DNA from 3 places in the Stenotrophomonas sp. 22DLJC03 genome. Region 2 is predicted to be linked to each of the others. Evidence: predicted binding sites of a transcription regulator. Region 2 holds the regulator's gene; each other region holds the start of a gene.
What was found. Region 2 encodes FliA, which starts transcription of late flagellar genes. Its sites were predicted from a motif close to TAAAGTTTNNCNNNCNNNGGCCGATAA; they were not measured.
Positions count from the first base shown of each region.

Region 1: the regulator FliA is predicted to act here: its motif matches at 4,052-4,078, upstream of AC13GA_RS04660 (methyl-accepting chemotaxis protein).
Region 3: the regulator FliA is predicted to act here: its motif matches at 8,939-8,965, upstream of AC13GA_RS12670 (methyl-accepting chemotaxis protein).

Region 1 is NZ_JBSPUG010000001.1:997,001-1,007,453, reverse strand. It holds gene AC13GA_RS04675 (ABC transporter permease) at 1-18, shown strand, start outside; gene AC13GA_RS04670 (ABC transporter permease) at 15-1,142, shown strand; gene AC13GA_RS04665 (glycine zipper 2TM domain-containing protein) at 1,262-1,630, opposite strand; gene AC13GA_RS04660 (methyl-accepting chemotaxis protein) at 1,798-4,020, opposite strand; gene AC13GA_RS04655 (barstar family protein) at 4,334-4,726, shown strand; gene AC13GA_RS04650 (glycosyltransferase family protein) at 4,754-5,746, opposite strand; gene AC13GA_RS04645 (O-antigen ligase family protein) at 5,746-7,023, opposite strand; gene mutS (DNA mismatch repair protein MutS) at 7,374-9,929, shown strand; gene AC13GA_RS04635 (catalase) at 10,124-10,453, shown strand, end outside.
Region 2 is NZ_JBSPUG010000007.1:74,359-84,811, reverse strand. It holds gene AC13GA_RS19060 (chemotaxis protein CheA) at 1-468, opposite strand, end outside; gene AC13GA_RS19055 (response regulator) at 514-879, opposite strand; gene AC13GA_RS19050 (STAS domain-containing protein) at 876-1,184, opposite strand; gene AC13GA_RS19045 (chemotaxis protein CheW) at 1,266-2,525, opposite strand; gene AC13GA_RS19040 (ParA family protein) at 2,522-3,304, opposite strand; gene motD (flagellar motor protein MotD) at 3,309-4,325, opposite strand; gene AC13GA_RS19030 (flagellar motor protein) at 4,327-5,067, opposite strand; gene AC13GA_RS19025 (chemotaxis protein CheA) at 5,169-6,992, opposite strand; gene AC13GA_RS19020 (protein phosphatase CheZ) at 6,995-7,600, opposite strand; gene cheY (chemotaxis response regulator CheY) at 7,600-7,992, opposite strand; gene AC13GA_RS19010 (RNA polymerase sigma factor FliA) at 8,050-8,793, opposite strand; gene AC13GA_RS19005 (MinD/ParA family ATP-binding protein) at 8,790-9,677, opposite strand; gene flhF (flagellar biosynthesis GTPase FlhF) at 9,664-10,453, opposite strand, start outside.
Region 3 is NZ_JBSPUG010000003.1:431,801-442,253, reverse strand. It holds gene AC13GA_RS12695 (endonuclease) at 1-190, shown strand, start outside; gene cutA (divalent-cation tolerance protein CutA) at 259-597, shown strand; gene AC13GA_RS12685 (protein-disulfide reductase DsbD family protein) at 594-2,978, shown strand; gene AC13GA_RS12680 (redoxin family protein) at 2,975-3,538, shown strand; gene AC13GA_RS12675 (PepSY domain-containing protein) at 3,772-6,294, shown strand; gene AC13GA_RS12670 (methyl-accepting chemotaxis protein) at 6,373-8,910, opposite strand; gene AC13GA_RS12665 (arylamine N-acetyltransferase family protein) at 9,114-9,956, shown strand; gene AC13GA_RS12660 (VOC family protein) at 10,021-10,392, opposite strand.

The sequences.
Region 1 (10,453 bases), on a different contig from region 2:
GCGGGAGCCGACGCATGAGCGCACTCTGGCGCAGCCTGCGGCAGACCCTGATGGCGGTGCTGTGCGACCGCTATGCGATCGTGGTGATGGTCGGCGCGGTGATCCTGTATTCGTTCTTCTACCCGGCCGCATACCGCCACCAGGTGGCCGGCAACCTGCCGGTGCTGGTGGTGGATGAAGACCACAGCGCGACCAGCCGCGAACTGCTGCGCAAGCTCGATGCACTGCGGGTCGCGCGCGTGGTCGGGCAACCGGCCGACATCGACAGCGCACGCCAACAGCTGGAAGCCGGCCACGCCGAAGGCGTCGTGCTGATCCCGGCCAACCTGGAGCGCGACATCCTGCGCGGCCATCCTGCCAAGCTGGTGCTGCTCGGCAACGGTGCCTACCTGGGCCGCGCCAGCTGGGTGCTGGGCAGCGTGGCCGATGCACTGGGTGCCTTCGGGCGTGACGCCGTGGTCGGCCAGGCCGCCTTCATGGGCGCGCCGCAGGCACCACCGATCACCCTGGTGCAGCGCCCGCTGTACAACACCCAGGAAGGCTACGGCAGCGCCATCGTGCCCGGCGTGGCCGAGCTGATCGTGCACCAGACGCTGCTGATGGGCATCGGCGTCCTGCTCGGCGGCCGCCGCCTCGCACTCGGTCGGCGACTGCGCTTCGACCTCCCGACTTTGGGGGGCATGGCATTGGGCTTCGGCCTGATCGGACTGTTCGGCCTGTTCTACTACGCCGGTTTCACCGCCTGGGTGCAGGACTATCCGCGCGGCGGCAACCCGCTGGGCCAGCTGCTGGGCGGCACCCTGTTCATCGCCGCCACGGTGGCGTTCGGCCTGTTCGTCGGCAGCTTCTTCCGCACCCGCGAGCGTGCGTTCCAGTACATCATTGCCACCTCGATCCCGCTGTTCTTCCTGGCCAACCTGTCGTGGCCGGCGGTGATGACGCCGCAACCGCTGGTCTGGCTGGCGCAGTTGCTGCCGACCACCTCGGGCATCAACCTGATGGTGCGCCTGAACCAGATGGATGCCAGTCTTGCGGAAGTCAGCCACGAGCTGATCACCCTCAGCACCCTGCTGCTGCTCTACGGTGCCCTCGCCGCCTGGCGCCTCCTCGCAAAAAAGGGGACGGAGGGGATTAAGTCGTAAGCGGCCGATTGGGGGGATTGCGACTTAATCCCCCCCGTCCCCTTTTTGCATAACGACGAACGCCGGCGTGGGGCCGGCGTCCGAGTACTGCAGTGTGGAAGGGGTGACGGGTCGATCAATCAGCGGTAGACGCGCTCACAGCGGCGTTCAACCACGCGATCACCATTCTTCTGCTGGCTGTTGCCCTGGATCTGGCGGCCCGCCGCACCACCGGCGACGGCACCCGCCACGGTGGCCAGCTTCTTGCCGTTGCCGCCGCCGACCTGGTTGCCGAGCAGGCCACCGATCACGGCGCCAGTCGCGGTACCCGTGATGCGGTTCGGGTCGCGCGAGTTGCGCTGCACTTCCACGTTCTTGCAGACCACGCGGCTGCCGTCATTGAACTTGCGTCCTTCATCACGTGGTCCGTAGGTCTGTGCGCCGGCAACGGACGATGCCGCCAGCAGCGTGCCCAGCACAAGCAATCGGGTCGAAGTCTTCATGGCCATCTCCTGAGGTCCGGTATGGCACAAGTTTCCTCCCGCGGTTGGCAACCGGAAGTGAAATGCATGTGTCCGCCACTTCATCGGCCATCACCCGTTCAGGAAGAAAATCCGCGCCCATCGCGATCAGCCATCGCGATGGGCGCCGTCTCCCTGCCGGCATTTCAACCCTGCTAGAACTCTTCCCAGCCGCCCGCATTGGCCGCCAGCGTCGGTTCGATGCGTGGCGACAGCGGTGCAGAACGGCGCACCGGGGTAACAGTGGCAGCTACTGCAGCCAAGGCCGGGCGTACCGCAGCTGCGGCCGTCATTGCGCCGGTGCGGAATACCGATACCGCCTCGGCCAGCAGGTTGGACTGCTCCTCCATCGAGCGTGCGGCGGCGCTCGCTTCTTCCACCAGGGCCGCGTTCTGCTGGGTGGTCTCGTCCATCTGCACCACCGCCTGGTTGACCTGCTCGATACCCGAGCTCTGCTCCTGCGAGGCGGCGGAGATGTCGGCCATGATGTCGGTCACCCGCTGCACGGAGGCCACGATCTCACCCATCGTGGTGCCGGCCTGGCGGACCAGGGCCGATCCGTCGGCGACCTTGCCGACCGAGTCTTCGATCAGGCCCTTGATCTCCTTGGCCGCGCCTGCCGAACGCTGCGCCAGTGTGCGTACCTCGCTGGCAACCACTGCAAACCCCCTGCCCTGCTCGCCGGCACGCGCGGCTTCCACCGCGGCGTTCAACGCCAGGATATTGGTCTGGAACGCGATACCGTCGATGACCGAGATGATCTCAGCGATCTTCTTCGACGACGCCTCGATGGCCGTCATCGTGGTGACCACCTGGCCGACCACCTCGCCGCCCTGCGAGGCGACACCATGCGCGCCGATGGCGAGCTGGTTGGCCTGGCGTGCATGCTCGGCATTCTGCTTCACGGTGGAGGTCAGCTCCTCCATCGATGCCGCCGTCTCTTCCAGGTTAGCCGCCTGCTGCTCGGTACGCCGCGACAGGTCGGTGTTGCCCGAGGCGATCTCACCTGCCGCAAGGTTGATGCTGGATGCACTGGCCTGGATGCGACCGACGATCTGCTTGAGCTGATCGACCGTGGCATTGCAGTCATCACGCATGCGCGCGAACACACCATGGAAATCGCCCTGCATGCGCACGGTCAGGTCACCGCGCGAGATGGCCTGCAGCAGGGTCGAGACCTGTACCAGGTTCTCGTCGGTGGTCTGCATCAGGCGATTGAGCCCCGCCACCATGTCGCGGAAATCGTAGGCGAAGCGATCCTCGTCACCACGCAGGCTGAAGTCACCTGCCGCAGCGGCGGTTGCCAAGCGGCGGATCTCGCTGTTGATCGCCGACAGGCTGCTCTTGGTCTCATCCATCGCCTGGGTGATCGCCGCCTTCTCGCCGGGCAATGGATCCATGTCCACCGACAGGTCGCCACGCGCGTAGTGCTTCATCACCTCGATCAAGCGGTTCTGCACCTGCACGTGCGAGCCGACCAGCGCATTGGTCTCGTGCACCATGCGCCCGTAGTCGCCGGGGAACGCGCTTTCATCCATGCGGTAGCTGAGGCTGCCGGCATCGTGCTGGCGGGCCAGCTCGCCCTGTGCCGCCATCACCGACTGCAACTGTGCCTGCATGCGCTGCATCGACTTCAGCAGCTGGGTCACCTCGTCGTTGCCGGTGGCGTCGATGCTGCTGTCCAGACGGCCATTGGCGATGCCATCGGCCAGCTTCACCGCTCCTTCCAGCGGGCGGGTCAGGCTGCGGGTGATCGCCCAGGCCGCCAACGTGCCCAGCAACAGGCTCAGTGCCCCGAACGCGATCGATAGCGTGCCGGTCCACGATTCTGTTGCGCGGTACTCTTCGCGGCTGCGTTCGGTCAGCGTTTCCTGATGGCGCAGCAGGGCCGAAATGGATTCATTCCAGGCCGTTGCCAATCCGTGCTCGGCCAGCAGCTCCTTCGCTGCGCCATCAAAATCCCCGGACTTCATGCGCTCATGCAGTTGCTGGGTTGACGCATCGGTGGCCTTGCGGGCGGCCTCGATGCGTGCGACCAGGGTATCGCCCGTAGCATCACGCGGAATCTTGATGTACTTGGCCCAGATACCGTCATAGGTCCGCGACAACTCCTGGGCACGCTGGTAATCCTTGTCGAACTCGTCACCACGCTTGATCACCATCAGGCGGCGATGCATCAGCACCGCGTTGTTGGTATCAAGCATGTCATTCAACAAACGCATCTTCACCATGTTGACGTCCACCACTTTCTCGAACTGGGCGGACTTCAGCTGATTTCCATACAGCACGAGGCCGACGATGGCCATGATGAACAGCAGCAGCAGACCGAAGCCGGCGCCAAGCCGGGATCCCACACGGAGATTACGTAAGGCAAGCATCTCAATTCCCTTGATCGTGGCCGTACGTTCGATGGCGGCGCAGCGACGGGAAACTTTACGGGACTTTATATATGGACCGATCCAAATACATGAAACTGTGCAGGTAGTCAGAAAATAAAGAAGCGGATAATGGCGCCATATCATTTATCGAATACCGCTGACACGCCAGCGCCCGATGAAAATCACATGGATTTAACGCCATAATCACGCCACACCCTGTGCACGATGACCCTGGATTATCTGCACATGACAGAACTGTCCCGGACCGGGCATGTCATGGCATGGCGACGCCCGGGACGGCTACAGTCGGCAGATGACCCGGATCCTGCACATCGAAGGCGCGTCCATCAACGACATCGCCAGTCTCTACGTGGAAATCAATCGCGTGTTCATGGCCGACGAAGACTGGCAGCTGGGACCCAGCCTGGACGCGTTGGATGATCTGCTGTGGGGTGGCTACGGCGCTCTCGCTGGTCATGCCTCCACCACGGTTGTGTGGCGCGACATCGAGCACAGCCGCGAAGCACTGGGCCGCGTGACCACCCAGGCCTGGCTGCAGTCAAAACTCGATCAGGCCGGCACCTTCAACACCGCGGTGATCGCCGACCAGCTGGCGGCGCTGCAACAGGGCCAGGGACAGACCTACTTCGAGATCGTGATGGAGATCTTCAACGGCCACCCGCATGTCACGCTGGTCCCCGCCTGAGCACGCACCAACCACAGCGTGTTCGCCTCAGAGCTTGGCCAGGGCCTCACCCAGCCGCTTCGGGAACGCGACCGCGCTGGCCAGATGCCACGCGCGCGCATCCGCGCCCAAACGGCTCCACTCCAGCGCATCCATCGCCAAGGCACGCTCGATGGCCTGTTCCAGCGCAGCCTCGTCCACGTGCCAGGTCCTGGACAAGTGGCAGGGCTGGCCCTCATGGGCAGCAACGAGGATGCCACGACTGTCGTCGATCATCTGGTTCATCGGCGCGCCATCGCAGGTGATCACCACCGCCGCACAGCTCATCGCCTCCACCAGGTAGTGGCCCCAGCCTTCCGTCTGCGACAGGCACAGGTGGAACGCATGTTCGTTCTGCAGGCGCTGCACTTCCTCATCGGGCAGGCGCTCGCGGACGATCCGCAGGTTCGCGGCACCGCCCTCGTCCTCGTCCGAAGGACCACTCCGCAGGACGGTCAGCAACGGCCACTCCGGATGGCGCTTCCAGACCTCGACCAGCGTTGCCGTGCCCTTCATGCGACTGGTACCAGCTGCATGCAGGAAGCTGCGCGGCTTGCGCGGTACCGAAGGGTCGTGACGGTCACGACTGCAGAAGCCGACCTCCAGCGCGCGCAGGCCAAGCGCATTGAAGATGCGCGTGGCTTCTTCGGTCTTGGTCAGCAGTGCATCGAACCGCGGCAGGATGCGCAGGCTGCGTGCAGACACCCATTCCGGATTCGGAATCAGCAGGTTGACCTTCGCCAGGCCGAAGCTTGCCGGCCGGACATGCTCCAGCGAGATGTTGATGTCGAACCGTGCCGGCTTCCGGCCCAGGCTCAGCCACGAGGCCAGCAGCCTGCGCAGGCGCATCCCGCGCAGCTTCCAGGCGCCGCCATTGCGCACTGCATCCAGACGGCTGACGGTCACCTCGTGCCCCAGCTGCTGCAGCGAGCGCTCGATCACCTGGATGTCATGGGACAGGCCACGCTGGTTGTCGGCGGCCAGCAGATGGATATGTGCCATCAGCGGGCACTCCCTTCCCGGTGCAGGTTGCGCGCAGGCAATGCGGTCGCCAGCATGAAGCCCAGCACCAGGTAGAAATAGAACGAATGCGGCATCGCCCGGTAGAACACGTTGTCCGTGAACGCCGAGAGTGCGTAGACAATGACCACGGCAAGTCCTGCGGTGGCGATCATCGCGGTCGTCTCATCGGCATGGCCGAGACGTCGCGCGAAGTGGATGCCGGGCAGGATGAAGATCAGCAGCATGATCACCAACAGCGGCACACCTCCGGTCGCCGCCGCTTCCAGGTATTCGTTGTGCGGGTGGTTGTAACGTACGATCGAGTCGGAGACCTCGCCGCGGGCGATACCTTCGCGTGCATAGGTGCCGAACTGGTTCAGGCCAACACCGGCCAACGGGTGCTCCGCGAAGGCGTCGACCGCCACGCCCCACATGGCAATGCGCTCGCGGACCGAGCCGACCTCGTTCTCCTGGCTGAAACCGGAGATTTCGCCACTGACCTCACCGAAGCGCTGGATGACCTGATGGTTCAGCATGGTGGTGGCACCGGCCACGCCGATGACCAGCGCACCGACAAAGGCCAGCGCGCCGCGCCAGCGACGGGTGCGCCGGACGTGCACGGCGATCACCATCAACATCGCGGGAATGAACGCCAGGATCGGCCCCCGGCTCTGCGCCAGGATCGAACCGTAGACGCCCACCGCGATGGCGATGCCGTGCAGCCAGCGCTCGGCCGGATGGACGTTCGGCTGGATCAGCCGGATGACCGAGAACAGCGCCATGCACAGCGTGACCATGGTGAACTCGATGGCCGTCCACTCGCCACCACTGAAACCATGTGCGCGTTCCAGCCCCATCATGTGGTGCTGCACGATGCACGAGCCACCGAAGATCAGGGTCGACAACGCGAAGATCTTCCAGATCAGGCGCCAGTCCAGGGCGGTGGCGAATACCGCGGCCGTGCCCAGGTAGATCAGTGTCTGTGCCGGAAGGTCCAGTTCGTTCCAGCGCAGCCCGTGCCAGCCGATGCTGTAGAAGGAGTAGGCCAGGCGCAGCAAGCAGACGATCACGATGAACCGGGCGATGCGGTAGCGCAGGCGGACATCGGGCTGGCGGTGGATCAGGACCACGCCGGTGACCAGCAGGGCCAGCAGCAGCACCGCCTTCAGCAGGTTGTAGGGTGCGGATCCGGCAAGCGGGACAAGGGCGACCAGAATGCTGAGCAGGACGGTACGCCAGGTGTAACGAGGTTCGGCGGCCGTGCTGGCTGCAGTCATGCTTGTTCTTTCCATCAACGCCCGCCCGGGGATGAGTTGCCCCGGTTTCCATGGAGGCCGTTTGGCGGAAATCGCCGGGGCTGACACTACCGTGGGGGCCTACGGAAATCAACCAAACCACAGGTGTATGGGCGTGTGGCGTTGGCCTGCAGACAGCCCGGCCAACGGCCCTGCCCGGACCACCGACGCTGCGGATCACCGACCGCCCCAGGTCGCTACACTAACGGCCCTGCCGGCCGTGGTCGCATGGCCACGCCCCGACGCCCTGCCCAAGACGCGAAACGCCCCAAGTGACTGATACAAAAGACAACACCAGCAACGCCAAGGCGTCCAAGGACCACACCCCGCTGATGAAGCAGTTCTTCGCGGCCAAGTCCGACCATCCGGACCTGCTGCTGTTCTTCCGCATGGGTGACTTCTACGAGCTGTTCTACGATGACGCCCGCAAGGCGGCACGGCTGCTGGACATCACCCTGACCCAGCGCGGCAGCTCCGGCGGCGCGCCGATCCCGATGGCCGGCGTACCCGTGCATGCCTACGAAGGCTACCTGGCACGGCTGGTGGCACTGGGCGAATCGGTGGCGATTTGTGAACAGATCGGCGACCCGGCCCTGGCCAAGGGCCTGGTCGAACGCAAGGTGGTGCGCATCGTCACCCCCGGCACGGTCACCGACGAGGCCCTGCTGGATGAACGCCGCGACACCCTGCTGATGGCGCTGTCGCGCAGCAAGCAGGGTTACGGCCTGGCGTGGGCCGACCTGGCCGGTGGCCGCTTCCTGGTCAACGAGGTGGAAACCGACGACGCACTGGAAGCCGAGCTGGCACGGCTGGAACCGGCCGAACTGCTGGTGCCCGACGAGGAAAACTGGCCGGAATTCCTGCGCCAGCGTACCGGCGTGCGCCGCCGCGCACCGTGGCTGTTCGACGCCGACAGCGGGCGCCGCCAGCTGCTGGCCTTCTTCAAGCTGCATGATCTGAGCGGCTTCGGCATCGATGACAAGCCCCGCGCCACTGCAGCAGCCAGCGCCCTGCTCGGCTATGTGGAGGAAACCCAGAAGCAGCGCCTGCCGCACCTGACCTCCATCGCGATGGAAACCGCCGGCGAAGCGATCGCGATGAATGCAGCAACACGCCGCCATCTGGAACTGGACACGCGCGTAGACGGCGATACCCGCAACACCCTGCTGGGCGTGCTCGACAGCACGGTGACGCCGATGGGCGGACGCCTGCTGCGGCGCTGGCTGCATCGCCCGCTGCGCCTGCGCGAGGTACTGGTACAGCGCCACCACGCAGTGGAAACGCTGATCGACCGCGGCAGCGATGCTGACATCCGCGAGCAGTTCCGTCGCCTCGGCGATCTCGAACGCATCCTCACCCGCGTCGCCCTGCGCTCGGCGCGCCCGCGCGACTTCTCTACCCTGCGTGATGGCCTGGGCCTGCTGCCAGCCGTGCGCGACGTGCTGGCACCGCTGGATTCGCCGCGCCTGCAGGCCCTGCACGCCGCACTCGGCGAGCACGACGAATGCGCGCACCTGCTGGCCAGCGCCATCGCCGAGATGCCGCCGCTGAAGCTGAGCGATGGTGGCGTGCTGGCCGACGGCTTCGATGCCGAGCTGGACGAACTGCGCCGCCTGTCCACCCATGCCGACCAGTTCCTGGTCGACCTGGAAGCACGCGAGCGCGAAAGCAGCGGTATTGCCACCCTGAAGGTGGGCTACAACCGCGTGCACGGCTACTACATCGAAATCAGCAAGGGCCAGTCCGATCGTGCCCCGGTGCACTACACCCGCCGGCAGACGCTGACCAATGCCGAGCGCTACATCACCGAAGAGCTGAAGGCTTTCGAGGACAAGGTGCTGTCCGCGCGCGACCGTTCGCTGTCGCGCGAGAAGTACCTGTACGAGCAGCTGCTGGATACCCTCGGCGGGCAGCTGGAACCGCTGAAGCAGTGTGCTGCCGCGCTGAGCGAACTGGACGTGCTGGCCGGCTTCGCCGAACGCGCGCAGTCTCTGGACTGGGCACGCCCGGAACTGCAGGCCGAGCCCTGCCTGAAGATCGAGCGTGGCCGCCACCCGGTAGTCGAGGCGGTGCGCGAGCAGCCGTTCGAACCGAACGACCTGGACCTGCATCCGGACCGTCGCATGCTGGTCATCACCGGCCCGAACATGGGTGGTAAATCGACCTACATGCGGCAGAACGCGCTGATCGTGCTGCTGGCCCACATCGGCAGCTTCGTGCCGGCCAGCCGTGCGCTGATCGGCCCCATCGACCGTATCCTCACCCGCATCGGCGCCGGTGATGATCTGGCACGCGGGCAGTCGACCTTCATGGTCGAGATGGCCGAGACCAGCTACATCCTGCATCACGCCACCGCGCATTCGCTGGTGCTGATGGACGAGATCGGTCGTGGCACCTCCACCTACGACGGGCTGGCCCTGGCCGATGCCGTGGCGCGCCACCTCGCCTATGAGAACCGCTGCTACACGCTGTTCGCGACCCACTACTTCGAACTGACCGCATTGGCCGACGAGCAGCACGAAGGCGGCCGCAGCGGCATCGCCAACGTGCACCTGGATGCGGTCGAGCACGGTGAGGCGCTGGTGTTCATGCATGCGGTGAAGGATGGCCCGGCCAACCGCAGCTTCGGCCTGCAGGTGGCCGCGCTGGCCGGTCTGCCGCGCGCCACCGTGGCGCAGGCACGGCGCCGCCTGGCCGAGCTGGAGCAGCGCGGCGGTGAAAGCCATGCCGCCGAGCTGGCGCCGCAGGCGCTGGATGCACCGCAGCAATTCGGCCTGTTCGCGGTACCGTCGAGCAAGGCACAGGAAGCACTGGCCGCGATCGACCCCGACGAACTGACCCCGAAGCAGGCGCTGGAAGCGTTGTACCGGTTGAAGGCGCTGCTGTAACCGCAGCGCACGCCCATGGCCTCCCGCCGCCTTGCGGGAGGCCCATCGAAAGGTTGCGCAAATCTGATTCTGCGTTCCAATTGACAGAATCTATCAACCTGAATGAATCATTCGATTATTCATTTCATCTGGCCATAGCTAAAGTCGAGTGAAGATGTTTCTCCCACGTCTTCACCGCCACCAGGAGCCAGCCGATGAGCCAGTCCGACAACAACAACGCCAAGTGCCCTTACCACAGCGCCCCGTCGCCTGAGGAAGGCGCCCAGCAGCAGCGCGAGCTGAGCACCACGCCGAAGCAGAAGCATGGTGATGATCCGGTCACGCCGATGACCACGGCCTTCGGCGCACCGGTGGTGGACAACCAGAACAGCAAGACCGCCGGCCCGCGTGGCCCGCTGTTGATGGAAGACGTCTGGCTGCTGGAAAAGCTGGCCAACCTCAACCGCGAGATCATTCCCGAGCGCCGCATGCACGCCAAGGGCTCGGGCGCGTTCGGCACCTTCACTGTCACCCACGACATCAGC
Region 2 (10,453 bases):
CGGGGTGAAGCCGATCTGCCAGGCTTCCGGCGTGTCGTCCACCTTGGCAGCCGGGGCGGCCGGGGCGGCAGCTGCGGCTTGTCCGGAAAGAACTGCTTCCAGGCGCGCCTTCACCGCGGCGACAGCGGCGGGATCGGCGGCCTGGCCGTGTTCGGCTTCGCGCAGCAGGGCGCGCAGCACGTCCACCGAAGAAAGCATGGCGTCGACAGCGTGGCCTTCCAGCGCCCGCTTGCCTGCACGCAGCTCATCGAGCAGCGTTTCCAGCACGTGGGTCAGGCCGGCAATCGCATCGAAGCCGAAGGTGCCGGCGCCGCCCTTGATCGAGTGGGCAGCGCGGAACACCGAATTGATGATCTCCGCGTCCTGTTGCCCCGATTCCAGGGCCAGCAGGCCAGCCTCCATCGCGTCGAGGCCTTCGCGGCTCTCCTCGAAGAAGGTGGCGTGGAAGCGTTGCAGGTCCATGCTCATGGCAGTGGCGATCCGGAAGCGAAGAGGGGGAGCAGTGCGGGGCGATCAGCCCAGCACTTTCTGCACGGTGGCGACGAGCTGCTCGGGATTGAACGGCTTGACCAGCCAGCCGGTGGCACCGGCGGCCTTGCCTTCGGACTTCTTGTCCGCGGCCGATTCGGTGGTGAGCATCAGCAGCGGGGTGAACTTGTAGTCCGGCAGCTGGCGCAGTTCGCGGATCAGCGCGATGCCGTCCATGTTCGGCATGTTGACGTCGGTGACCACCGCATTGAAGCGCTGGCCCTTTGCGCGACCGAGCGCGACCGCGCCGTCTTCGGCTTCTTCGACGGCAAAACCGGCCGAGGTGAGGGCGAAGGAAACCATCTGGCGCATCGACGCCGAATCGTCCACCACCAAGATACGTGCGCTCATGCAGCGTTCTCCACAGATTTCAGGTTGTCATGGGTTACGTCCAGGCCCAGGGCCTGGGTGACGCCAAGCAGGCGTGCGGCGTCACGGAAGGTTGCGGTGCAGTCGTGGAAGCCGGTGCCGAGGCCTGCCTCGCGGCGGGCCTGCACGAACGCACACAGCACCTGCACGGCGGCCGTGTGGATGCGGGTGACCTGGCTCGCATCCAGGGTCAGCTCGCCTGCCTCTGCCACCAACGGCGAAAGGCGGTTCTTGAGCTCGGTGCTGCTCTCGATGCCGAGATCCTCACCCAGTTCGACAATGCTCATGGTTGCTCCGGACAAACGGTTCCGTGATCCATAACGGCACCCCGGCGGGGTTCTTTAGAGGAATCGGCGCGGAACGCCGACTCAGCTCAACAGCTGCGTGGCATCGAGCAGGATCATCGGCCGCTGGCTGACCCGGGCAACGCCACGGAACAGATCATTGGAAATCTGGCAGATGCGCGCCGTATCAGGCGGCTCGATCTGCGAATCGGTGAGGTTGGCGACGTCTTCCACTGCCGACACGCGCAGGCCGATGGTCTCGCCGTTTTCCTCCAGCACTACGATGCGGGTCTGTGCGTCGTCCTCGGCAGCGGTTGCACCCAGGTGCAGGCCCAGGTCCATTACCGGCACCACCTGGCCGCGCAGGTTCATGATCCCCAGCATGGCCGGAGCGGTACCGCGCAACGGCAGCAACGGTACCGGCAGGACCACTTCCTGCACCTTCAGCAGTTCCAGTGCATAGGCCTGGGCACCACAACGCAGGCGCAGCCAGCGCGAGGTGCGCTCGCCGGCGCGGCGGTTCTGCGGATGCGGGCTGCTGGCCGGGCGGTGTGCCTGCGCCTGCAGTTCCTGCCAGGTGCCAGGTCGATTGCCAGCGGGAGCGTCTACCGCCACGCGCGGTGGCGGTGCTGCTGCAGCCGGTGCAGGGGTGGGGCGTGGTGCAGGCACCAGTGCTGCAACCGTGGCGGGTGGTGGCGTGGCCACGTCCTCGCCACCCGAGGCCGCCTCGAATGCGGCCTGCAGGCCGGGGCTGTCGGTGTGGGCGAGGCGATGGCTGTCGGCAGGATCGGTCTCGTAGATCACTTCATCGGGCAGATCGTCCCAGGTCGGCTCCGGGCCGGTCTTTGCGCTGGCCGCAGCCGGCGCAGGAGCGGTCTCGTGGATCACTTCGTCCGGCAGGTCATCCCAGGTCGGCTCGCGTTGCGTGGCGGAGGCCGGTGTAGCGGCCGCCTCGAAAGCGGCTTGCAGTGCGGCGTCGTCCATTGCAGGGGTAGCGGCGACGGCTTCGGTCTCGTAGATCACTTCGGCCGGCAGGTCGTCCCAGGTGGGCTCGCGTTCCGGTTCTGCTGCGCTCACCGGGCGTGGCCCGGCGCTACCCGGTGCAGAGGCGGCCTCGAAGGCGGCTTCCAGCGCGGCGTCGTCCACGGCAGGGTCAGCGGTGACGGCTCCGGTTTCGTAGATCACTTCGGCCGGCAGGTCATCCCAGGTCGGTTCGCGTTCCGGTGCCGCTGTGCTCGCCGGGCGTGCCCCGGCATTACCCGGCGGCGCGACGGGTGGCGCCACAGCGATCGCCTCGCCCAACAGCTCGTCCAGATAGTCGTCCAGTACGCCGGTGCTGTTCATGCGGCCTGCTCCAGGGCGCGGGCATCCTCGCCGAGGATCCAGTTGAGGGCGCGACGGTACGCAGCCAGGCCGCGGCCCGGGTAGTCCTCGCCGACGCTCGGCAGGGTCAGGCCGGCGGCATTGCTGATGCGAGTGTCGATCGGAATCGCGTCTTCCCATACGCGTGTGCCATGACGATCCTGCATGGTGCGCAGCGACTCGTTGCCAGCGCGGGTGCGGCGATCGAACAGGGTCGGCAGGATCGAGATCGGCAACGGCCGGCGGCGCGAACGCTCGACCATCTCGCCGGTGCGGACCATGCCGTCCAGTCCATGCAGCGCCAGCGGTTCGGCCTGGGTCGGGATGATCAGGCGGTCGGCCGCAGCCAGCGCATTGATCATCAGCAGGCCGAGGGTCGGTGCGCAGTCCAGCAGGATGTAGTCGTGCTGTCCCTGATGGCGGGCAAGCGCGTTCTGCAGAGCCAGGCCGAGGCCGGGCTGGTTGGCGCTGCGCCGCTCCAGCGTGGCCAGCGCCGACTGCGCGCAGACGTAGTCCAGGCCGTGGATGCTGCTGGCGTGGCACAGGCCGGATAGATCGGCCGGCGGTGCGCCGAACAGTTCCAGGACGCCGGCCGGCGGCGGGTCCACCGGTACGCCGAAGGCACGGCTGAGCGAGGCATGCGGATCGAGGTCGATCAGCAGCACGCGGTGGCCCATTGCAGCCAGGCCACGGCCGAGGGCGAGGGTGGTAGTGGTCTTGCCGACTCCGCCCTTCTGGTTGGCGACTGCCCAGATGCGCATCGGTTTACTCCTTCATTGCCGGGGGAACGGCGGCGCCGACACGGCTGCCAGCCGGCACCGGCGGCAACTTCACCGGTGCGATGGGGGAGGTGGGGGCGGTAGCCGGAGTTGCGGCGGCTTGTTCGGTGTCGGTGCTGTTGGCACCGCCGGTTGCGGCGTTCAGGCGCTGGCCCAGCGGATCGATTGCGTGGGTGGTATCGGCCAGGATGATGACCATCACCCGGCGGTTGCGGTTGCGACCCTGCGCGCTGTCGTTTTCTTCGCGCGGGCGGAACTGGCCGTAGCCGACCATCGCCAGCCGCGAGGGCTGCACGCCCTGGTCGGCGAACAGGTGCACCACGCTGGCAGCGCGACCGGCCGACAGTTCCCAGTTGGAGGGGAAGGTGGCGGTGGCGATCGGCACGTTGTCGGTATGGCCTTCCACGCGCACGCTGTTGGGTACATCGCGCAGTACGTCGGCCAGGCTGGCCAGGGTCTGCCGCGCGTGCACGTCCAGCGCGGCCGAGCCGGTCGGGAACAGGATGTCGCTGTTGATCTCGACTTCGATCCACAGCTCGGTGCGACGCACGCTGATCATGCCGCGGTCGATCAGGGGCGCCAGCGCGGCGGTCAGGCGGTCGGCGATGCTGCTGAGCTGGCGCTCGGCGCGCGCGATCTGTTCCTGGTTGTGCACCGACACGGGCATGCGCATCTGCGAGGCCATCGATGGCAGCAGCGTCGGGTCGTGCGACGGCGCAGGCGCCGAGGGCCCGATCTTGGTGCCGGACTTGATCACTGAGGGACTGTCCCAGCCGCCGCCCTGCACCTGCTTGTTGCCGACCTGCACCGGATTGATGGTGCGCGGCGCGCCACCGAAGGCATCGGTGAGCGCGTCGGCCATGATCCGGTACTTGCCCTCGTTGACCGAGGAGATCGCGTACATGACCACGAAGAAGGCGAGCAGCAGCGTCATCAGGTCGGCATAGGGGATTGCCCATGCTTCATGGTTGGCGTGCTCTTCGTGGTGCTTGCGGCGGGCCATGTCAGTGCAGGAAGCCGGAGAGGTTGGTTTCGATGTTGCGCGGGTTCTCGCCCTGGGCGATCGAGATCAGGCCTTCGATGACCATTTCGCGATCACGGGTGTTGTGCGAGATCACACTCTTGAGCTTGGCGGCGATCGGCAGGAACAGCAGGTTGGCCGAGGCGATGCCGTAGATGGTGGCGGTGAACGCGGCGGCGATGCCATGGCCGAGCTTGCTCGGGTCGGCGAGGTTCTTCATCACCGCGATCAGGCCGAGCACGGCACCGATGATGCCCAGCGTGGGCGCATAGATGCCCATCGCCTCGAAGACCTTGGCGCCGGCCTGGTCCTGGTGCTCCTGGCTTCCCAGTTCGATTTCCAGCATGTGCCGGATTGATTCGGGCTCGACGCCGTCCACCAGCAGCTGCAGTCCCTTGCGAAGGAACGGGTCCTGCTGTGCTTCCACCTGTGCTTCCAGGCCAAGCAGGCCCTGGCGGCGTGCGATGTTGCTCCATTCGACGATCTGCTGGATCAGTTCGCGGCGGTCGCTGTGCGGCGGTCGCACGACCCAGCGCACGATCTTGAAGGCGTGCTTGAACACGGCCGGCGAGGTGTGCAGCAGGATCGCGGCGACGGTACCGACGATGACGATCACGAACGCGGCAGGCGACCACAGCGACGCCAGGCCGGCGCCCTTGAGGATGCTGCCGCCGACCAGCGAGGCCAGGGCGAGAAAGAGTCCAATGAGGCTGAGTCTATCCATGGGTCCGGTATCGGCTTGTGTGAATGGGACTTGAGACACCGGGAGGTCGTGTACAGACGGTAGTCACAGTTTTCGGGTCGCCGGGCATGGCTCGCCGGGCTTCAGCGCAGTCCGTCCACGTCCAGGATCAGGGCCATGCGACCATCGCCGATCAAGGTTGCACCGGCATAACCAGCCAGGCCACGCAGCGCCTTGGGCAAGGGTTTGATGACCACTTCCTCGCGCCCTCGCACCTGGTCCACGACCAGGCCGAACCGGGCTTCACCGGCCTGCAGCACGACGATGGTCAGCAGCGGCGAGGCGGCCGGCGTCACATCCAGCCATTGGCGAAGATCGACCAGCGCCAGGGTATGCGAGCGGCGGTCGAGCACGGCACGTCCATCGAACCAGCCCAGCGAGGTGCGCGGGGCGTGCAGCACTTCCATCACGCGTGCCAGCGGCAAGGCGTAGACGTCCTCGCCGGCCTGCACCAGCAGGGTCGGCAGGATCGCCAGGGTCAGCGGCACGCGGATCAGGAAGCGACTGCCGCGGCCCAGTTCCGACTGGATCTGGATCTGGCCGCTGAGTTCGCGGATGCGCGACTGCACCACGTCCATGCCGACACCACGGCCGGAGATATCCGTGACCTGCTGCTTGGTCGAGAAGCCGGGCAGGAACACCAGGTGCAGGCATTCCTCGCTGCTCAGGCGGGCCGCGGCTTCCGGATCGATCAGGCCCTTCTCGCGTGCCTTCGCGCGCAGCTTTTCCGGATCGATGCCGGCGCCATCGTCCTGTACTTCGATGCTGACGTAGTCGCCTTCCTGCTGCGCCGACAGGCGCACGTGGCCCATCCGAGGCTTGCCCTGGGCTTCACGCAGCTCGGGCGTTTCCACGCCATGGTCGATGGCGTTGCGGACCAGATGCACCAGCGGGTCGGCCAGGGCTTCGACCAGGTTGCGGTCGAGCTCGGTTTCGGCGCCGATCAGCTCAAGGTCCACTTCCTTCTTCAGCGAGCGGGCAACGTCGCGGGCGACCTTGGGGAAGCGCGAGAACACCTTGCCCACCGGCTGCATGCGGGTACGCATCACCGCCGACTGCAGGCGTGCGGTGGCGATGTCCAGCGTGGATACCGCACGGTCCAGCTCCTCGTCGCGCAGGCGCGCACGCAGGGTCTTCAAGCGATTGCGTGACAGCACCAGTTCGCCGATCAGGTTGACGATCGCATCCAGGCGCTTGGTATCCACGCGCACGGTGTGCTCGGCTTCGGCCAGTGGCTTGGCGGGCGGCTTGGCCGCCGGTGCGGGTGCGGTTGGGCGTGGCGCGGGCGGTGCCGCCGGCACTGCGGCGACCGGTTTGGTGCCGGGTGCGGCGCCACCGTGCAGCTGGTCGAGCAGGGCTTCGAACTCGTCTTCGCTGATCAGGCCGTCGTCGGCCTTCTTCGCCGGTGCGACCGCGGTCGGGGCATTGCCGCCGTGCAGCTGGTCGAGCAGGGCCTCGAACTCATCGTCGGTGATCAGGTCACTGCCACCGGCGGCGGGCGCAGCGGCGGCCGCCGGGGCGGTGGCGCCACCGTGTACATCGAACTGCGCGATCAGCTCGGGGGGCGCGTAGCCCGGTTCGGTACCCGAGGACACCGCATCCAGCATCGACTGCAGGTAATCCAGCGATTGCTGGGCGGCATCGAAATGGTGGGCCTGCAGCACCGCCTGGCCGGCGCGTGCGGCGCCGAGGGCTTCTTCGGCGGCGTGGCACAGTTCAACCATGGCCGTCACGCCAAGGAAGCCGGCGCCACCCTTCAGCGTGTGGTAGCCGCGGAACACCGCATTGAGCTGGTCGCCGTCCTGGGGTGCCTGCTCCAGCGACACCAGCTGTTCGCCCAGGCGATCCAGGATTTCCTGCGCCTCGATGATGAAATCGGCAGTGATGTCGTCGGATACCGCGCTCATGCTTACAGCCCCAGATCCGACAACAGGTCGTCGGCGTCGTTCTGCGAGACCGCGTGGCGGTCCAGTCCCTTCAGTGCCGGCCCGGCCAGTTCCGGGTCGGTGCGATGCTGTTCCGGCGGCAGGCCGAGTGCGCCGAAGCCTTCGTGCACGCGGCGCACGATGCCGACCACGCGACGGATGATCTGCCCGGTCAGGTCCTGGTAGCTCTGGGTCAGGGCGATCTCGGTCAGGTTGTGGCGGATGCGCTCGAGCTGCGCGTCCTGGCCAGGCTGCAGGCCTTCGGCGCGCAGCTGTTCGGTCAGGCTGCGGCATTCCTCGGCCAGGTCCAGGGTGCGATGGGTGGCCTGTTCGGTCATCGCCACCACGTGGTCCAGGCGCGCGCAGGCGTCGTCCAGTTCGCCTGCTTCGTCAGGCACGGTCGGCAGCTCACCCAGCGCCTGTCCCAGCTCACGGGCCAGCCGCGAAAGGCCGCTCATCATCGGCTGCGTGCGCAGCGCGACCAGTCCGTCGATGCGTTGCCGCCACGCGGCTTCGTCACCGGACTCGAGTGCGTCCAGGGCTTCCTGCAGGCGCAGGGCGAGGGCGTTCCTGTCGACCGTGGTATCCATCAGGCGCTGGCCGCCAGGCGTTCGAAGATCTTGCCGAGCTTCTCTTCCAGGGTCTGCGCGGTGAACGGCTTGATGATGTAGCCGTTCACGCCGCTCTGGGCAGCTTCGATGATCTGCTCGCGCTTGGCTTCGGCCGTCACCATCAGCACCGGCAGTGTCTTCAGCTTGGCATCGGCGCGGATCGCCTTGAGCAGTTCGATGCCGGTCATCACCGGCATGTTCCAGTCGGTGACCACGAAATCGAACGGCTGGCTCTGCAGCAGCGACAGCGCGGCATGCCCGTCCTCGGCTTCGGCGGTATTGGTGAAGCCCAGATCGCCCAGCAGGTTCTTGACGATCCGACGCATGGTCGAGAAGTCGTCGACGATCAGGATGCGCATGTTCTTGTTCAAAGCAGAGTTCCTTTGTTGTTCAGTCCGGGCGGCCGGGGGCAGCCGCCTCGGGCATGTTCATTCTTCCAGGCCGGCGTCCGCCGCCTCGAAAATCTTCAGTCGACCACGCAGGCGCAGCACTGCCTGGCCGTGGATCTGGCAGACCCGCGATTCACTCACGCCAAGCACCGCGCCGATCTCCTTCAGGTTCAGCTCCTGCTCGTAGTAGAGCGACAGCACCAGCTGCTCGCGCTCGGGCAGGTGGCCGATCGCCTTGCCCAGCTCGCGGCCGAACTCGCCGCGCTCCAGCACCTGCTGCGGGGTCGGGCCCCCCTGGGTGACGGTGTCCAGCTCGCCCTGGTCTTCGATGCGCGACTCCAGGCTCAGCACCTGGCCACGTGCGGCGTCTTCCATCAGCCTCAGGTATTCGGGCAGCGGCATTTCCATCGCCGCGGCCACTTCGGTGGCACTGGCGGCGCGGCCGCTGCTCTGCTCCAGGCGACGGATGGTGGCGGCGGCATCACGAGCGCGGCGGTGCACCGAGCGGGGCACCCAGTCGCCACGGCGGATCTCGTCGATCATCGAGCCGCGGATGCGGATCGACGCGTAGGTCTCGAACGAGGCGCCCTGGTCGGCGTCGTAGCTGCGCGAGGCTTCGATCAGGCCCATCATTCCGGCCTGGATCAGGTCGTCGACCTCGACGCTGGCTGGCAGGCGCGCGGCCAGGTGGTGGGCGATGCGCCGCACCAGGTCCGAATGCTGGGCGATGACTTCGTTCGCCGCCGAGCGCTGCACTTCCCTGTACTGGGCTGCGCCTTTCATGCCGTCACCCCACGCTGCTTGAGGATGCGTTCGAGGAAGAATTCGACGCCGCCACGCGGTTCGGTCGGCGCCTGCCAGCGCGCGGTACGGCGCGCGATCTCGGTGATCGCCAGCGCGGCCGGGCTGGACGGATAGGCCTTCACCACCGGCTGCTGGCGCTGCACCGACAGGCGCAGCCAATCGTCCTGCGGAACGCAGCCGAGGTAGTTCAGCGAGACATCGGCGAGGAACTTCTCGCAGACACGGGTCAGCTTTTCGTACAGCACGCGGCCCTCGTTGGGGTCGCGCACCATGTTGGCCACCACCTGGATGCGGTCCACGCCACGCTCGCGCGATAGCACCTTGATCAGTGCGTAGGCGTCGGTGATCGAGGCCGGCTCGTCACAGACCACCACCACGGTGTCCTGTGCGGCCTGGCAGAAGGTCAGTACGCCATCGTTGATGCCGGCGGCGGTGTCCACCACCATGATGTCCAGCTCGCGTTCCAGCTCGGAGAACACGTTGACCAGGCCGACGTGCTCGGCCGGGGCCAGCTCGGCCATGTGGCGGCGGCCGGACGCGGCCGGGACCACCAGCACGCCGTTCGGGCCTTCGACGATGACGTCATCCAGCGAGCAGCGGCCGGCGACCAAGTCGGCCAGGGTAAAGGTGGGGTTCAGTCCCAGGATCACGTCGATGTTGGCCAGGCCGAGGTCGGCGTCCAGCAGCAGCGTGCGCTTGCCCATGCCGGCCAGCGCCACGGCCAGGTTGGCGGACACATTCGTCTTGCCCACGCCGCCCTTGCCGCCAGTGACCGCAATGGTGCGCACAGGGCCGAGCGGCTCGCTGCGGGTGGCCGACAGCGGGAAGGTCTTGGTCAGCTTGGCGTACTCACGCGACGGCATGGTTCAACTCCGGGTTGCAGGGCATATCGGCCGCGCGGCGCAAATCTTCAAGGCGAAGTACGAGATTGGCTGCACTGGCCCGGTGCAGGTCCTCCGGAACGTCCTGGCCGTCGGTCACCCAGGTGATCGGCAGGGCGTGGTCCACGGCCACCGACAGGGCGTTGCCGAAGCGGCCGGTCTCGTCCAGCTTGCTCAGCACCAGGCCCTGCAGGTTGGCCGCGCCGAAGCGGCGGACCACCTCGTCCATGTCGCCGAAGCTGGTGTTGGCCGGCAGCACCAGCAGGGTGCGTACCTGGCGGGCGGCACGCAGCCACTGCAGCTGGGCGGCCAGGGCGCGGTCGCGCGGGCCCAGGCCGGCGGTGTCGATCAGTACCAGCTTGTAGTCCTTCAAGCGTTCCAGCAGCTGGTCCAGGTCGGTGCCGCTGTTGGCCTCATGCACCGCGATGCCGAGCTGGCGGCCGTAACCGTACAGCTGCTCGCGGGCACCGATGCGGGTGGTGTCGGTGGTGACCAGGGCGACATCGCGCGGGGCGTGCTTCTCGGCGAAGCGCGAGGCCAGCTTGGCGATGGTGGTGGTCTTGCCGGCGCCGGTCGGGCCGACGAGAGCGATCACGCCGCCTTCCTCCAGCGGGTCGACCGGGGCGATCGGCAGCTTGCGCGAGATCAGCCCGAGCATCAGGCCGCGGCCGCGGTGCGCATCGGTCTCCAGCGGGATCTGCATGGCCACGTCGCGGGCCAGGCCGGCGTCGAAGCCGTACTCGTCCATCAGGTCCAGT
Region 3 (10,453 bases), on a different contig from region 2:
CTACATGGGCCTGTTGTCGACGTTGATCGACTGGCACCTGGCCGACCCGCCGAGCGCTGCGGAACGCGCCCGCAATGACGTGATCTACAGCTTCCAGGGCAACCGCAACCCGTTCATCGACCATCCCGAATGGGCCACCCCCGCCCTGTTCACCTCGGCCAAGCCGGCCACCTGCCAGCTGGCCAACTGACCGCGCAACGCAGCGGTCCATTGCCGCCGCCGGGCCCTGACCCGGCGGCGGCCCTATACTCGACGGTCATGTCGACCGTCGATCCCGTCCTGTTGCTGTTGACCACCTGCCCGGACCGGGCCAGTGCCGAGCGCATCGCGCACGCGCTGGTTGGCGAGCGCCTGGCCGCGTGCGTCACACGACTGGAGGGCGCGCAGTCGACCTACCGCTGGCAGGGCGAGGTCACCACCGACACCGAACTGCAGTTGCTGGTGAAGACCACCGCGAGCCGCGTCGATGACGCAATCGCCCGGGTCGTCGAACTGCATCCGTATGAACTCCCGGAGTGCATCGCGGTCGAAACCCGGGCCGGCCTGCCGGCGTATCTGGACTGGATCCGGGCACAGACCCGGGAGGACACTGATTGAAGACTTTGTTTGCGCGTGGCGCCGCCCTGTGCGCCCTGTTGTGGCTCTCGCTGCCGGCCTTCGCGCTGGATGAGAAGGACCTGCTGCCGGTGGACCAGGCGTTCGCGCTGACCGCGACCGCCCCCGAACGCGGCCAGGTGCAGCTGCAGTTCAAGATCGCACCGGGCTATTACCTGTATCGCCACCGCACCAGCGTCAAGGCCGACCCGGCCTTCAACGCAGGCGCGCTGCAGATGCCCAAGGGCGACAAGCACCACGACGATTTCTTCGGCGAGGTTGAAACCTATCGCGAGCGGCTGCAGGCCACCCTGCCCGGCGCACCGACCGATGCAGCCGGCACCATCAGCCTGGAAGTGCGTTACCAGGGCTGCGCCGACGCCGGTGTCTGCTATCCGCCGCAGAAGCGCGTGGTGCAGGTCACCCTGCCCGGCGGCGGTGCACAGGCGGCGGCCCCGGCCGCACGCCCCGGTGCGGCCAGCCCGTTCAACAACCCGCTGGCCGGTGCCGGCAACAGCGGCGGCCTGCGCCTGCCGGGTGCGGCCAGCAACAGCCAGGCGCTGCCACTGCCGTCGGAGCAGGCATTCGGCTTCGATGCCATTGCCAGCGATGGCAACACCCTGCTGCTGCGCTTCAGCCCGGCGCCGGGCTACTACCTGTATCGCGACCGCACCTCGCTGAAGCTCGAAGGCAGCGCCGGCGTGCTGGCCGACAAGCTGCGATGGCCGGCCGCTCAGTCGCATCGCGACGAGCACTTCGGCGATGTCTCGGTGTATTTCAACCAGGTGGAGGTGCCGCTGCCGCTGCGCCGCTCTGTCGCCGACGCGGTCGACAGCACCCTGGTGGTGACCTTCCAGGGCTGCCAGACCGACGGCATCTGCTACCCGCCGATGACGCGACGGGTGAAGCTGTCGATCCCGGCCGGCAGGATCAACGCCAGCGCCAACCAGGCGCCGCCGCGCAGCGAGGTGATCAGCCCGCTGCCGACCGCCACCGGTGCTCCGCGCGAGGCTGCCAATGGCGCGCCGCTGCGCCTGCTGCCGACCGTGCCCAACGCCGATGCCGGCACGCCGGCCGGCGCTGGCAGTGCCGCCGCTGACAACGCGTTCGCCGCCGACGCGCGCGGCGACAACGCCATGCGCACGCGCCCGCCAGCGGCCACGCCGAACCCGGACCGTTCGTTCCTGTGGGTCCTGCTGCTCGCCCTGGCCGGCGGCCTGGTGCTGAACCTGATGCCGTGCGTGCTGCCGATCCTGTCGCTGAAGGTACTCGGCCTGGCACAGAGCGGTGAAAGCCCGCAGCGCGCGCGCAGCCATGCGCTCTGGTACACGCTGGGCGTGCTGGTTGCGTTCGCGGTGATCGGTGCGTTGATGGTCGGCCTGCGCGCGATCGGCAACGCGGTCGGCATCGGCTTCCAGCTGCAGCACCCGGGCGTGGTGGCCGCACTGGCCTACGTCATGTTCGCAGTGGGCCTGAGCCTGTCCGGGGTGTTCACCCTCGGCGGTGGCCTCGGCAACCTCGGCCAGTCGCTGGCCAGCCGCAGCGGCCCGGCCGGGGACTTCTTCACCGGTGCGCTGGCCTGCGTGGTCGGCAGTGCCTGCGTCGGCCCGTTCATGGGCGGTGCGGTGGCCTATGCGTTCATCGCGACGCCACTGCAGGCGATGACCGTGTTCCTGTTCCTCGGCCTCGGCCTGGCCCTGCCGTTCCTGCTGATCGGCTTCGTGCCGGCGCTGGCACGCCGCCTGCCCAAGCCGGGCCCGTGGATGGAAACGCTCAAGCACGTGCTGGCTTTCCCGATGTATGCCACCGCGCTATGGCTGCTGTGGGTGCTGGGCAAGCAGCGCGGCGTGGACGGCATGTCGCTGGTGCTGGGTGGCCTGCTGCTGTTCGCTTTCGGTCTGTGGCTGTTCGAACGCAACCGCTGGACCGGCCCGCGTGCCGTTGCCCTGCTGGGCGTGCTGCTGGCCATCGCCGCACTGGTGCCGGCCTGGGGCGTCACCCAGCTGGCACCGCCAGCGCGCGCCGCACAGGCGGCCAGCGACAACGTGGTCGAATACTCGCCGCAGCTGCTGGACCGCCTGCGCGCCGACAAGCGCGTGGTGTTCGTCAACATGACCGCCGACTGGTGCGTGAGCTGCAAGGCCAACGAGCGCGCTGTGCTGTCGCGGCCGGAGTTCAAGGAACTGCTCAAGCGCACCAATGCGGTGTACATGCGCGGTGACTACACCAATGTGGACCCGCAGATCACCACGTTCCTGGAAGAGCACAAGGCCGTGGGCGTGCCGCTGTACGTGGTGTACGGCCCCGGCGCGCCGCCGACCGTGCTGCCGACCCTGCTGACCCAGGCGGTGGTCGAGGAAGCGCTGCTGCGCACCGCACGATGAAATGGCAACGGCCAGCGCTGCTGTGGACAGCGGTGCTGGCCGCCGGCCTCGGCCTGTGGGCCGGGTACCGGCTGGCACCAACGCCGGCTGCACCTGCCGCAGCGCCGGCCGCTTCCCCTGCAGCCCCCGCGACGCCTGCGCTGCAGGTGGGTGACCCACTGCCTGCACTGACGCTGCCGGATCTCGAGGGCCGACCGCTCGACCTGCGCCAGCGCTTCGCCGGTCGCCCGCTGCTGATCAATGTCTGGGCCAGCTGGTGCGCCCCCTGCGTGGAAGAGATGCCGGAGCTGGCACGCTTTGCCCATACCCAGGGCAGCGAAGGCGTGCAGGTGCTGGGCCTGGCATTGGATACGCCGGAAGACGTGCGCCGCTTCCTGCAGCAGGTACCGGTGGACTACCCGATCGTGATCGAGACCCCGGGCCCGCGCGATGCCAGCGTGCAGCTGGGCAATACGCAGGGACTGCTGCCCTACAGCGTGCTGTTCGACGCACAGGGGCGATTGCAGAAGGCGAAGCTGGGACCGTTCACCCACGGCGAGATCGACAGCTGGGTGAAGTGAGGGTCTTGGCAGGGTTGCACCCTGCACCCGCGGTAGTGCCGGCCGCTGGCCGGCAACCTCAGAAACAACAGCCAAGGCAACAGCAACAGCGGGCTTTCCGAGGGGTGCCGGGCGCCGCCCGGCCGATACCCCCTGCTTGACCACAGGCAGGGCGCCACGGAGAATTCCGCGACTAATTCTCATTTGCTGTTGCGCAGGATGCGGGCGGCAGCCTTCCAGGCCCTCCTCCTTCGATGTTCAAGAACGTCCTGTTCCAACTGCACTGGCTGCTGGGCATCACCGCTGGTGCCGTACTGGCCGTTATGGGCCTCAGCGGCGCCGTGCTGTCCTTCGAGGACGAACTGCTGCGTGCCGCCAATCCCGGATTCGCCGCGATCGCCGAGCACCATGCCGACGGCCAGCCACCGCTGGCGTTGAGCGAGCTGATGCCTTTGCTCCAGGCAGGAAGCGAGCGCCCCCTGCAGCGCCTGCGGATCGACGCCACCGGCCAGCGGCCCTCGGTGGCGCGGTTTGCCGGAGGCAAGGAACACTGGGTGTACTTCGATCCGTACAGCGGCGAGCGCTTCAGTGCCCTGCGCGGGCAGGCCTTCTTCGACTTCATCGAAGACCTGCATCGGCACCTCGCTGCCGGCGAGCGGGGCAAATGGATCACCGGCAGCTGTGCGATCGCGCTGCTGTTCTTCACCCTCTCCGGTCTGTACCTGCGCTGGCCCCGGCGCTGGTGGCACTGGCGCAGCTGGTTGGCGGTGGAGTGGAAGCGCAGCGGCCGTGGCTTCCTGTGGAGCCTGCACTCGGTGGTCGGCACCTGGGTGCTGCTGATCTACCTGATGAGTGCGTTGACCGGCCTGTGGTGGTCGTTCGACTGGTACCGCAGCGCCGCCAACACGCTGCTGGGCGTGGCGCCGGCAGCGAAGCACAAGGTCGCCGCCGACGCGGCACTGGACCTGGATCGCATCGAGGCCACGCTGTATGCGTTGCCGGGCGTGCGCACCGGGTACATCGACCTGCGCCTGCCGGAGAAGCCCGGGCAGCCACTCAATGTACGCGTGATGGCCGGTGATCCGGCGCGGCGCGGTGGCCACCACGATCGTGCACATGACCTGCTGCAGCTCGATCCGGCCAGCGGTGCGATCCTCGATGCCCGTCCGTATGCACGCCAGGGCGCCGGCGGACAGCTGGCCACCAGCGTGTTCGCGCTGCATTCGGGAAGTTACTTCGGTGCACCCGGGCGCGTGGTGGTGATGCTCAGCAGTCTGGGCATGAGCCTGTTCTTCATCACCGGCTGGATGCTGTACCTGGACCGCCGCCGCAGCCAGCGCGCCGCGCGCGGGCTTCGCCAGTCGCTGCCGGTAGCCACTGACGATGGCAGCAACCTACCCTGGCTTGTGGTGCATGCCAGCCAGAGCGGGCTGGGCGAGCAGCTGGCCTGGCGCGCGGCGGCGCTGTTGCAGGCCGCCGGACATGCGGTGCAGGTGCTGCCATTGGCCCGCGTCGACGGCTCACAGCTACAGCAAACCGTGCAGGCCCTGTTCGTGCTCAGCACCTTTGGCGACGGCGAACCACCGGATGCGGCGCGACGCGCTTCGCGACTGCTGCTCGCGCAGCGCGTGGACCTGTCGGGCCTGCAGTTCGCCCTGCTCGCGCTGGGTGATCGCCAGTACCCGCACTACTGCGGTTTCGGCCGCCAGGTCGATGCCTGGCTGATCGGCAACGGCGCGCGCCCGCTGTTCGAGCGCATCGATGTCGATGCTGCCTCGGTACCGTCCCTGCGCCAGTGGCAGCAGCAGCTGGGCGCGTTGACCGGCATCACCACCGATGACAGCGTGCTGCCGGCTGCCACGCAGATGCATGACTGGCGCCTGCTCGGCCGCGACCGCCTCAATCCTGGCAGCATCGGTGGCGCGATCTGGCGTATCCGTCTTGCCGCGCCCGCCAAGGTGCGGTGGCAGGCCGGTGACATCCTGCATATCGCACCCCGCCACAATGCAGGGCACGCCAGTGCAGTGCTGAAGGCGCATGGGCTGGACCCACTGCAACCACTGCTGGTGGAAGGCAACCCGCGCACGCTGTTGGCCCTGGCCAGCGAGCGCGAGCTACCCGATGCAGACGCCGCGCTGGCGGTGCAGGATGCCTGCCTGTGGCTGCGCGGACTGCCGTTGCTGCCCGGCCGCGAGTACTCGATCGCCTCGTGCACGGATGACGGCGCAGTGGAACTGGTGGTGCGCCTGGTACATGACGCCTCCGGTCGGGCTGGACTGGGTTCGGGGTGGCTGTCACTGCATGCACCGATCGGTGCCAGCATCGTCGCCCGCGTACATCGCAATCCCGGCTTCCACCGCGTGCCGGGTGCACCGATGGTGCTGGTCGGCAACGGTACTGGCATCGCTGGCCTGCGCAGCCTGTTGCGCGAAGCCGCCCATGCTGGCGAGCACGGGCATTGGCTGCTGTTTGGCGAACGCCAGTGCGCGCACGACTTCCTGTTTGCCGAAGAAATCGAGGCCTGGCAGGCCGATGGCCATCTGTCGCGGGTGGACCTGGCGTTCTCGCGCGATGGCGACGGTGGCTACGTGCAGGATCGACTGCACGCCGCAGCCGATGCGCTGCACGAGTGGATGCAGCGTGGCGCGGTGATCCATGTCTGCGGTTCGCTGCAGGGCATGGCCGAAGGCGTGGACCAGGTGCTGCGCGCTGCGCTGGGCGATGACGCAGTGGAGACGCTGTTGGAAAGCGGGCGCTACCGGCGCGACGTGTATTGAGCCATCCCGCCGGGCATGGCCCGGCGCTACCGTTTCAATCTGCCTCGGCTAGCGCCGGGCCGTACTCGGCGACCGCGGTCATGCCGCGCGTGCGGCCTGCAGCGCCGGCTGCAGCTGGAACGCCCCCACCGCTTCTGCCAAGGCATGCACCTGCGCCTGCATCTGCGCAGTCGAGGCGCCGGCCTCTTCCACCAGGCTGGCGTTGCGCTGGATACTGGCTTCCATCTGCACGATGGTCTGGTTCACCTGCGCGATGCCGGCATGCTGGTCCTGGGACGCGCTGCGAATGCCGGCCAACAGCTCGGCCAGCTGCTGCACGCTGCCGACGATCTCGCCCATCGTGGTGCCGGCCTGTTCGGCCTGCTGGTTGCCCTGCCCGACACGCGCCACCGAATCCTCGATCAACCCCTTGATCTGCTTGGCCGCCTCGGCGCTGCGCTGTGCCAGCAGGCGCACTTCGGCGGCCACCACGGCGAAGCTGCGACCCTGCTCTCCGGCGCGCGCCGCTTCCACCGCCGCGTTGAGCGCGAGGATGTTGGTCTGGAAGGCGATGCCATCGATCAACTGAGTGATGTCACCGATGCGTCGAGACGCCTCGCTGATGCCATGCATGGTTGCCACCACTTGGCCGACCGCCTCACCGCCGCGCTGGGCCACTGCCGCCGCGCCCTGGACAAGTGCATCAGCGCGGCCTGCGGCATCGGCGTTGCGGCCGACCGTATCGGTCAGTTCATGCATCGATGCTGCAGTCTCTTCCAGGTTGGCCGCCTGCTGCTCGGTGCGCTGTGACAGGTCGTGGTGACCGGCGACGATTTCGCCAACACCCGTATCGAGGCTGGACGTAGCCTGCTGGATGCGGGTGACGATGCGGCCCAGCTGCGCGACGGTGGTATTGGCATCGTCACGCATGCGCGCGAACACGCCCTGCAGCTCACCTTCCATGCGCACGCTGAGATCGCCGCGTGCCAGTGCCGCCAGCAATGCCTGTAGATCGCCGAGGTTGGTCTCGAAGGTCACCAGAAGCCGGTTGATGCTGGTCGACAGCGTACGCACGAAGCCTTGCTTGCCGTCCAGTGCAATACGTCCGTGCAGGTCACCGTGTGCGGCGGCATCGACCAGGGCTGCCACCTCGGTTTCCAGCAGGGTTTCCAGCGCGCGGCTGCGCCATTCCACCGCGACACCAAGGAAATGGCCCTCGTCGATGATGGCGTTGGCGATCAACTGGTAGCGCACGCCGGCGTGGCCGATCTCGCGCTCCTCGCGCTGGCGCACGCCGGCCAGGCTGGCCAGCGCCGGGTGCAGGCGCACCGCGTCACCGCCCACCAGGTCTTCGGCCTGCAGATCCAGCAGCTGCAGCAGCGCAGGGTTGGCATACGCCACCTGGCCTTCGGCATCGACCACCATCAAGCCGGTCTGTGCGCTGTCCAAGGCCTGTCGCACGCGGGTATTGCCGCGCGCTACCGCCCGCTCGGTTTCGATACGCGCGCGCAGGCGCTGCTGCATGTGGACCAGGCGCTGGGCCAGCTGGCCGATCTCGTCGTTGGCGTTGTACACACGCAGCATGGTGTCCAGGCGGTCTTCGGCAATGTCGCTGGCGAAGCGCAGGGTGTCCTGGATCGGCTGGCGTACCGCGCGCAGCACCAGTATCAGGCTGGTGATCAGCACACCGGCGACCAGCAGCAGGGTCACTGCGAACAGCACGCTCATGGTGCGTGCACCGGCCTGCTGGCGCGCCTGTGCCTTGCCCAGCGCGGCGACCTGGGCCTGCTGGAAGGCGCTCAGCGCCGGTGCGACGCTGGCCGCGGTGTCCAGCAGCGACTGTGCTTCCACATCCAGGCCAACGCGGGCGGCGGTATAGCCCAGCAACGCGACCTGATAGGCCTCCATGCCGTTGCGAAGGGCATCCTGCGCATCGGTCGGCAGGCCCACCAGCCCGAGATCGAATGGCAGTTTCTCTTCGCTCGCACGGTCGGCATGGGTGGAGTCGCCATCGAGCAGCAGCAGTGCTTCCTGCCAGCGCATCTTCTGCAGGGACAGCGCCAACGACGGCCGCTGCAGCGCATCCACCTGCGCCTGCAGGGTGTCAGCGGCCTGCTGCAGCTGCGCGGCAAGGCCGGCATCGCCACGACCCATCTCATCGACGCGTTCGAACAGGGCGGCCACACCCTGCGAGAACGCGCCGGCGGCTTCGGTCAGCGCCTGCAGCGCCTTGCGCCGTCCGGCATCCATCGGCATCGCGCGCAGCGCCTGAAGATCGGCCTGCAGCGCCTTCTGCGTCGCCAGCAGCTGCGCGCGGTCGGCATCATCGAAACTGCGTGCATACTGGGTCTGCAGACGACGCGCTTCGGCCACCCGTGTGGACAGGCTGGCAGCCAGATCGCTGCCACGCTGGTAGCTGGCCTGGCTGCGCGCGGCCAGGGAGTTGGCATGGCCGGTCCACGCGTAGACGGCGGCGATCGCCACCAGGCCCAGGCCACAGACCCACAGGGTCGCCTTGAGCTTGTCGGCCACGCTGAGCCGGTGCGGCTGCAGCCACAGCAGCAGGCCGGGGGACGCCGAGCGCAACGCGGCAAGCCGCATGCGCAGGGACCGGAGGTGGGGGACGACGGCCGACATGACAGACTCCAGGCGAAAGGACGCACCTGTATCGGCTGGATATGGGGCAACTTTAGGTTTTTTTTGGTTCAGTCCCACCGATTGCTGGCGGACGCGGCCTTTGTACCCGGCATAGGCGACGGGGGGATGACACCCGCGCAGTGCTTGACCTCAACCCCGGTTGGGGGAACACAGTGGACCTCCCTCCCCCGACCGGTGGCCGCATGACGACGCTCGATGTCCCCCGCTACCTGCAGCGCCTGCAGTTGGATGCACCGCCACCGCCAACGCTGGCTGGCCTGACCCTGCTGCAGCAGCGCCACAACGCGCTGCTGCCATTCGAAACCCTCAGCTGCCTGCTGCGCGATGCAGTGCCGATCGACCTGGACAGCGTGCAGCGCAAACTGCTCGATGAACGTCGTGGCGGCTACTGCTTCGAACTCAACGGCGGCCTGCTGGCGCTGCTGCAGGCGCTGGGCTTCGATGCGCAGCCGCTGAGCGCGCGCGTTCTACTGGCGGCACGGGACGGCGAGCTCACGGCGCGCACCCACCTGCTGCTGCGCGTGCACGTGGACGGTGACGAATGGCTGGTGGACGCCGGCTTCGGCAGCCTGACCCCGACCGTACCTCTGCGCCTGCAGGGTGCGCAGCCGCAGGCAACGCCGCACGAACGCTATCTGCTGCAGCGGCTGCCCGGCGACGGAGACTTCGTGCTCTCCGCCGAGTCCAACGATGGTTGGCGGGCGATGTATCGCTTCGACCTGCAGTCACCGGCCCCGATCGACAACGTGGTGGGCAATTGGTACGTGTGCACCCATCCGGATTCGAGCTTCCCCGGCCAGCTGCGTGCGTCGCTGACCGGACCGGACTGGCGCCGCACCATTGGTAGCGGCAACTACACCGAGTACCGGCCCGGGCAGGCACCGGACAAGCGCCCGTTGCACGATGTCGGCGATGTGCGCGAGGTGCTGCAGCAGCGCTTCGGCATGCTGCTGCCGAACGACCCGCGGCTGGACCCGGCGATCAACGAATGGTTGCAGCGCTCGCGGGCCGCGCCCCACTTGTAGCGGCGAGCCATGCTCGACTGGTGCATTGACGGCGCGACCAGCAGCAGCCGAGCATGGCTCGACTCTACAGAATCGCGCGCGCCTGCAACGCAATGCGGTTGCCTTCGCTGTCGCGGATCTCGGCCACGCGCCAGTCACCGGCATCAGCGGGGCCGAAACACAGTTCGGCTCCAACCTGCAAGGCTCGCTCGAGGCTGGCATCAAGGTCATCGACCCCGATGTAGATGCGCGCGCCCTGTTCTGACGGCCGGTAGTCCGCCCCCTGCACCAGCGCCATGCTGGCCCCTGCCGCTTCATCGCCGAACGGCAGGTAGGCCATCCGGCAATCGTGCAGCAGGATCGGTTCGTCCACCTGCACCTGCAACCACTGCTGGTAGAAGGTGATGGCACGGGCCAGGTCACTGGCTGGGATCTCGACATGCAGGATCGGATTCATCCGCGCAGGATAACCGGACGCTGACGCTGCCTGCGCAGCAGCACTGGCATGCTGGACGCCC